2 regions of the Kribbella sp. CWNU-51 genome follow, and region 2 is predicted to be linked to the other one. Evidence: riboswitches for the same ligand, from Rfam matches in the RefSeq annotation. Region 2 holds a riboswitch; the other holds the start of a gene.
The links. A riboswitch is a leader RNA that binds a small molecule or an ion and turns the genes downstream of it on or off. The one in region 2 is predicted to bind cobalamin.

Region 1 (3,959 bases), on a different contig from region 2:
TGCGCGCCGCCTGCTCAAGGCCGACGTACTCCGTGATCGGCCGACCAGTGGACCCGGCGACGTCACCGCCGAGGAAGTGCTGGGCGCTGTCGACGCGATGACCTGGGTGACCGAGTCCGTCCAGGCCGGCGACAAGCTCGAGGTCGACCACCTGCTCGAGGCGCACCGTCGACTGATGGCCCAGTCTCCGACGCCGGAGTTCGGCGGGGAGGTCCGCTATCTGCAGAACTGGATCGGCGGCCGCTCCCCCGCCGAGGCGTACTACGTCCCGCCGCCGGCGCACCTGCTCCCCGACCTGCTCGCGGATCTGATGGCCTTCGTCCGGGAGTCCCGGCTGCCGGTGCTCGCCAAGACCGCGATCGCGCACGCACAGTTCGAGACGATCCATCCCTTTGCCGACGGCAACGGACGGACCGGGCGCGCGCTGATCCACCTGATCCTGCGGGCCGACGGCCTCATCACCCGGACCGTGCCGCCGGTGTCGTTGTCGCTCGCCACGCATGCGACGCAGTACATCGATGCGCTGACAGCCTTCCGGTATGTCGGACGGGCGACCACGATCAAGGCTCGGTCGGCGGCGAATCCCTGGCTGCAGATGTTCGCGATGGCATGCAGTCACGCCACCGCGGAGGCCGCGCGGTTCGAACAGACGGCGACCGACCTGAAGACCGCCTGGCGCGAACGGGCCGCGCCGGTCCGCGCAGGCTCCGCGACCGATCTGTTGATCGACGCCTTGCCCGCGGCCCCGGTCCTCACGCTTGCCGCGGCCGCGCGGCTCATCGACCGGTCTCAACAGGCCGCCAACCAAGGACTCGCGCGCCTGGTCGAGACGCGCGTCCTGCGCGAGCTCACCGACGGCCGCCGGAACCGCGTCTACGAGGCGCCCGAACTGATCGACGCGTTCACGTTGCTCGAGCGGCGCTTCGCCAGCCCGGCGGCCGATACCCGGATCGAACCGCCTAGCAGACCAGTGCCGTCGAGGCCAGAACCAACACACCGTCCGCATTGACTTTCTCCTCTCCGTCGGGACACAATTCGAACACATGTTCGATCGCGTCTCAAATCGAGGCGCCTGACGGGGAGCGGGATGAATCGTGATGCCGGAGCCGTTCGACTGGGAGATCCTGCACCGACCATCGGCGATGGCGATGGTGCGAGGCCAGCTCGGCTTCAGCTGGATGGTGCTGTCCGGCCGGCTCGCCCAACTGACCGACGAGCAGTACTTCTGGCGTCCGAGCAGTGAGGCCCTGACCGTCGTACGACGGCACTACCTCGGTGGATTCCGGTCCCTCGGATCCGGGGAGTGGGTGGCGCAGTGGCCGGACGAGCCGGATCATCGCGGGCCACGGACGATCGCCTGGCTGATCGCCCACTTGACCGAGACATTCTTCGAGCGCTGGGAGTGGACCTTCGGCGAGAGCCAACAGGGCCGCGCCGACATCACACTGCACGGCAACGCCCGGGACGCGGTCGCCTGGCTGACGCACTGGGTGGACGCCTGGCAGGACTCGATCGCCGCGCTGGACGAGGAGCAGGTGATGACGGTCGGCCTGAGCCAGGCGACCGAACTGGACGCCGGTGAGCCGTTCGGTCACGTCGCGCTCCGGCTCAACCGCGAGCTCATCCACCACGGCTCGGAGATCATGACGCTCCAGGATCTCTATGCGGTCGCAGCCTGAAACCACAACATGTGCGACACGCGGCGTGGCGCTACCACAAGATCTAGTGCAATCCACCTAGCATCACTACTGCTGGTGGTTCGGAGTGGTTGGCAGCACAAGATGTGGGCCACGCCGAGGCAACAGGGGAATCCGGTGCGAATCCGGAGCTGCCCCGCAACGGTGAGCGGAGACTGTCCGCGAGTCCGGATACCTGCCACCGGCGCGCGCACCGCCGGTGCGTGCGGTCCGAGACCTCGCGGGTGGGTCGCAGGGCGTGGCGGCAGCGTTCCCGGCCGGAGCTGCCTGTCTCGTCATGCGCCCATCCGTGCGGTAACGGTCCTCCGAACTCTTGTGGAGAGCACACCTGTGACTATTGCTTCGTCATCCTCCGCGGTGACGACCGACCAGCCGATCCAGCTGACCGTCGTCCGCCGTGACGGCAGCAGCACCGCGTTCGATCCGACCAAGATCTCTGTTGCCATGAGCAAGGCGTTCCTCGCGGTCGAGGGCGCCGACGCCGGCGCGACCCACCGGGTCCGCGACCTGGTGGCCGACCTGACCGGCCGGGTCGTGGGCGCCTTGACCAGCCGCGGCGACACTCGCCGCAGCGTCCAGGTCGAAGACATCCAGGACCAGGTCGAGCTGGCGCTGATGCGCGCCGGTGAGCACCAGGTCGCCCGGGCCTATGTGTTGTACCGCGAAGAGCGGACCAAGGCCAGGACACCATCCGACCCGGCCGGGATCGCCGAGCGGCCCGCGCTCTCGGTGCGCGCCGCCGACGGCAGCACCGCGCCATTGGACATCGACCGGCTGCGGGTGATCGTCGCGGAAGCGGCCGACGGGCTCGACTCGGTCGATCCCGAGCTGATCCTCGACGAGACTCTCGGCTCCTGCTACGACGGCATCGCTCAGCACGAGGTCGAGCTCGCGCTGGTGATGGCCGCCCGGTCCTACGTCGAGACCGAGCCGCAGTACAGCTTCGCCGCGTCCCGCCTGCTGCTGGACCAGATCCGCCGCGAGGCCCTCGGCCGCGTGCACGGTGAGCCACGGCAGGCCAGCCAGGCCGACATGACCGCGGCCTACGCGGACTACTTCCCGCGCTACGTCCAGGTCGGTATCGACGCCGGTCACCTCGATCCCGAGCTGGCCACCTTCGACCTCGACCGGCTCGCCGCCGCGATCCGTCCCGAGCGCGATCTCGACTTCACCTTCCTCGCTCTCCAGACGCTGTACGACCGGTATCTGCTGCACATCGACAAGGTCCGGTTCGAGCTGCCGCAGGCGTTCTTCCTCCGGGTCGCGATGGGGATGGCGCTGCGCGAGGACGACCGGGAGGCGCGCGCGATCCAGTTCTACGAACTGCTCAGCTCGTTCCGGTTCATGTCCTCCACGCCGACGCTGTTCAACTCCGGCACCACCCGGCCGCAGCTGTCGTCGTGCTTCCTGACCACGGTCGACGACGACCTGGCCGGCATCTTCCACGGCATCCGGAACAACGCCCTGCTCGCCAAGTACTCCGGCGGCCTCGGCAACGACTGGACGCCGGTCCGCGGGATCGGCGCCAAGATCCGCGGCACCAACGGTGAGTCGCAGGGCGTCGTACCGTTCCTGAAGATCGCCAACGACACCGCCGTCGCGGTCAACCAGTGCTTTGCGCCGGACACCCTCGTTTACGCTGCAGACGGCCCAACCGCGATCCGCGACATCGAGGTGGGCGATCTCGTGCTCGCTGCGAGCGGTCGCTATCGCGAGGTCACGAAGACTTTCACGTACGACCAGGACGGCCCGATGGTGGAGGTCGATGTCAAGCACTCGATCGAGCCACTCACTGTCACCACCGGCCATCCGCTCTACGCGATTCAAGGCATACCGATGGAGCAGGGCAATGAGCGCACGCTCGAGTGGCTCGCGAAGGAGAAGGTCACAGCAGCCTGGGTCGAGGCCGGCATGCTCAGCAGGGGTGACTACATCGGGCAGGTCATCCCGACGGACGTCATTCCGGTTCACGGTCTGACAGAGGACGATGCGCGCCTGTATGGCATCCTCCTCGGTGACGGCCACATGTCGAAGAACGGCAGCCAGTGGGGTGTGTCAGGGAATCCGCAGCGCGACACACACTTGTCGTTCGTGCGCGAGTACCTCAAAGCTCGCGAAATCCATTTCTGGGAGACCAGTCGCGGTGATACCTACGTGCAGATCCACTGGGCGGCAGGACGCGGCCCCAGAAGAGACAGGCTGACGGGACGCATCGTCGGCAGCGGCGAGCCTACGCTGCCATTTGATGGCGAGGACCTGTAC
Region 2 (3,959 bases):
CTGGTGTCCCGTCCGTTGACGAGCACCCGCCCGGCCAGCGTGCCGCCGGTGAAGTGCGGCACCAGTCCGTTGATTGCTCGCAGCAACGTGGACTTGCCGGATCCGGTCCGCCCGATCACCAGCGCCAGCTCGCCCTCGGGCACGGTGAAGCTCACGTCCCGCAGCGCCGGCTCCGCGGCCCCGTCGTACGTCACTGTCACCCGGTCGAACTCGATCATGCGACCGCCCGCCTGACCTGTGGAGGCGCGACCACCGCTGGAGCCAGTCCGATCAGTACGCCGGCAACGGGCACCAGCGGAACGGGTGGAACGACCAACGGGCCGGCCAGCAGCAGTCCGGGGACACCACGTGCCGCAGCGGTGACCATAGCCCCGGCAGCGATCGCACCGGACGCCACGACCAGCCACTCGGGCAGCGCCCACGGATCCGGCCGGTATCGAGTCCGAGTGACCCGCTGACGCCCAACGGCCATCGCTCCGAGCGCCAGCAGCAGTCCGATCGCCAGTGCGGACGCCGCGAGCGGAAACGCCATGGAGTCGGTCAGCAACGCGTAGACGCCGAGCAGGATGCCCAGCAACCCCAGCAGGACGCAGAGGGCGGTGAGACGACGCTGCGCTTGCGGGACGTGCGCCGTACGTCCGTAGCCGCGCGAGTCCATCGCGGCGGCGAGTTCGACCGACCTGTCCAGAGCACCCTCCAGCACGGGCATGGCCGTCGTCCGGAAGGAGCCGCGGGTGCGGCCGCGCAGACGGCGGGCGGCGCGGATGCGACGGGCGTCCGTCACCAGCTGCGGCGCGAACGTCAGCGCCACCACACAGGCCACACCCATCTCGTAGAGGGCCCCGGGCAACGACTTGAGCAGCCGCCGGGGACTGGCCAGTGCGTTGGCGGCACCGACGCAGCAGAGCATCACGGCGAGCTGACCACCGTCGTACAGCGCGGTGAGCAACGCCTCCAGGGTGACCTCGCCGCCGAGCTTCACCCCGTTTGCCCAGTCAGGCAAGGGGATCTGCGGCAGGGTGAACAGAACAGTGTTCCCCTGCGAGCGGGTGGAGAGCAGCGCCTGCAACACCACCCGGAGGCCGATGACCACCAGACCGAGCTTGAGGAACGCGGCGTAGCTGTGTGCCCAGGGAGCATCGGTCCGGCGGGCGGCCACCACGAATCCGGTCACTGCGAGGATCAGCGCCAGCAGGACCGGATTCCGCGTCCTGCTGGCGGCCACGGCCATGCCGAGCGCCCACAGCCACCAGGCCCCCGGGTGGAGTGCCCGGGGGTACGTCAGTCGATCGACAGCACGCACTTACTTGGCTGTACGGCGGCGACTGAGGAGCAGGCCACCACCGGCCAGTACGACGACAACCGCGGCGGCGATGATGATCCCGCCCCACGGAGCGCCGTCGCTGTCCGAGGAGGATGCGACCGGCGAGGGGGAGGCCGCAGGTGCGGCACCGACCGCCGCACCGATCTGCAGCGTCACCGGGGTGTCGGTGGCCGGGACCTGGATGTTCTTCACTTGGTCGCCGCAGCCCTTGGCTGGGTAGCCCGCGATCCCGCAGGTCAGGCCCTTCTCGATCCGGACCGGCGCGACCGCGGCCAGGATCTTCGCGCCGGTCGCCTTCACGTCGGTCACCACACACGTCCCGGTGGCCGGACCCGGAGTCTCACCGCTGGCCGCGTCCTCCGGCGTACCCGGGTCGACCACAAGGGCCACCCGCTTCTTGCCGGTCTCGGCCGGCGTCTTGCCGCAGATCGCCTCGAAATCCCCCGCTGCCCGAGGCACCCGGGGCTTCGCGCCGCCGACGGCGAACCGCCAGCCCTCCACCGCCCCGTCGGCCGGGACGACGGCGTCGGAGCCCTTCTGTGAGAAGGCCCATTGGCCGGAAGCCCACTGGTAGTAGCCCCAGAAGCGATAGCCGTCCTCGGCCTGTGCGGTGGTGGCGACGGTCCCCGCCAGCAGGAGACCCGCCAGCAGGGCGAGGACCAGTCGTACGGTCCGGTGTGCAGTCATCTCGTGTCCTCGATCGGGCCGTGGCCCGGTGGAGGAAGTCCCGCCTGCACCGGCAGGGTAGGGGCCCCACCCGCGGACCACGGCGGGTAGCTGAGCCTGCCTGCGGCACAGTGTTCCGGCTCGCCACCTGAGGTGGCCTACGGTTGCGGGTCAGCGCCGGACTTGGACCGGCTTCCCTGTGACGCAGGCGTGTTCGGACCGAAGCCTACTCTGGCGCGGCCAGACTCATCGGGCCGTAGACCTCCCGGCCGTCCTCCAGCAGGTACACCTGGCCGACACCGCGGTCGGCCAGGTCCCGCCAGAGCTCACCCAGCCAGCTCTCCGCGTCACCCTGTGCGGAGAACTCGGCCCCACCGACCTCACCGGGGTCGACCAGGGCGCCGGAAGCGGTCTCGAACCGCCAGCTCCAGCTCACGAGCCGGGCCGGGTCTGCGGCGCGTTCTGCGCGGTCTTGGCCGGGTCGCGCTCGACGATGCCGCCCAGCGTCTCGTCGATCCGCTTCAGCAGGCTCTCCTCGAGCCTCACCCCGGACGCCTTCACGTTCTCGGTCACCTGCTCGGGCCGGGAGGCGCCGATGATCGCCGAGGACACGTTCTGGTTCTGCAGCACCCAGGCGATCGCCAGCTGGGACAGCGACAGACCGGCCTCGTCGGCGACCGGCTTCAGGTCCTGGACCCGGGTGAGCACGTCGTCGGTGAGGAACCGCTTGATGAAGTTCGACCCGGCCGCGTCGGTGGCCCGGGAGCCTTCCGGCGGCTGCTGACCCGGCAGGTACTTGCCGGTCAGCACACCCTGCGCGATCGGCGAGAACACCACCTGGCCGATGCCGAGCTCCTCCGAGGCCGGCACCACCTCGGCCTCGATCACCCGCCAGAGCATGCTGTACTGCGGCTGGTTCGAGACGAACGGGATGCGCAGCTCCCGGGCCAGCCGGTGACCCTCCTGGAGTTGCTCCGCGGTCCACTCGGACACGCCGATGTAGAGCGCCTTGCCGGACCGGACGACGTCGGCGAACGCCTCCATCGTCTCCTCCAGCGGCGTCTCGGTGTCGTACCGGTGCGCCTGGTAGAGGTCGACGTACTCGGTCTTGAGGCGCTTCAGCGAGGCGTTGATCGACTCGTGGATGTGCTTGCGGGACAGGCCGGTGTCGTTCGGTCCGCCGGGGCCGGTCGGCCAGTAGACCTTGGTGAAGATCTCCAGCGACTCGCGCCGCTCACCCTCCAGCGCCTCGCCGAGGACCGACTCGGCCTTGGTGTTGGCGTAGGTGTCGGCGGTGTCGAACGTGGTGATGCCGGCCTCCAGGGCCGCCCGCACACAGGCCTTGGCCTGATCGTTCTCCACCTGGGACCCGTGCGTGAGCCAGTTCCCGTACGAGATCTCGCTGACCTTCAAACCACTGTTGCCGAGATAGCGGAAGTCCATACCCCTGACCCTACCGGCCCGGTCAGCTGGGCTTCTCGCCGCGCTTGACCATCGGCTTGGGCATCCGCCATCGGCGCATCTGCATGGTCCGCCGGACCGCGTAGAACCCCAGGCCCTTGGTGGACTCTTTCGGGAACTTCACCGTGACCGCCTTCCGCAGCCCGGCCGAGAGTAGGAACCAGTCCGCCGCGATCAGCACGATCATCACCAGGAAGAGCAGGTTGACCACGCCGGCCAGCCACGGGAACTGCGCCGAGAACACCACGCCGATCAGTGACACCGCCAGCAGGACCGGCAGCGCGAACTCCATCACCGAGTAGCGGGCGTCCACATAGTCCCGGGCGAACCGCCGGACCGGGCCCTTGTCGGCGGCCGGCAGGTACCGGTCGTCGCCGGTGCGCAGGGCGTCCTGCATCTTGGCCCGCTCGGTGCGGACCTTCTCCCGCCGGTACGCCGACGCCTCCTTGCGGTTGCGCGGCTTCTTCAGCGCCTGCTTGCGGGCCGCCTCCGCCTCCTTGCGGGTCGG

Region 1: it holds a riboswitch for cobalamin, as region 2 does, so the genes downstream of both, ACXC9Q_RS34445 (ribonucleoside-diphosphate reductase subunit alpha) here and ACXC9Q_RS32975 (SCO2322 family protein) in region 2, are expected to answer to the same signal.

The regions. Positions count from the first base shown of each region.
Region 1 is NZ_JBSXMZ010000044.1:39,662-43,620, reverse strand. Features, by position in the region: gene ACXC9Q_RS34455 (Fic family protein) at 1-1,009, shown strand, start outside; gene ACXC9Q_RS34450 (DinB family protein) at 1,098-1,679, shown strand; cobalamin riboswitch at 1,739-1,894, shown strand; gene ACXC9Q_RS34445 (ribonucleoside-diphosphate reductase subunit alpha) at 2,028-3,959, shown strand, end outside.
Region 2 is NZ_JBSXMZ010000040.1:101,236-105,194, forward strand. Features, by position in the region: gene ACXC9Q_RS32965 (ABC transporter ATP-binding protein) at 1-218, opposite strand, end outside; gene ACXC9Q_RS32970 (CbiQ family ECF transporter T component) at 215-1,303, opposite strand; gene ACXC9Q_RS32975 (SCO2322 family protein) at 1,304-2,011, opposite strand; cobalamin riboswitch at 2,098-2,229, opposite strand; gene ACXC9Q_RS32980 (hypothetical protein) at 2,217-2,426, opposite strand; gene ACXC9Q_RS32985 (aldo/keto reductase family protein) at 2,423-3,433, opposite strand; gene ACXC9Q_RS32990 (DUF3043 domain-containing protein) at 3,456-3,959, opposite strand, start outside.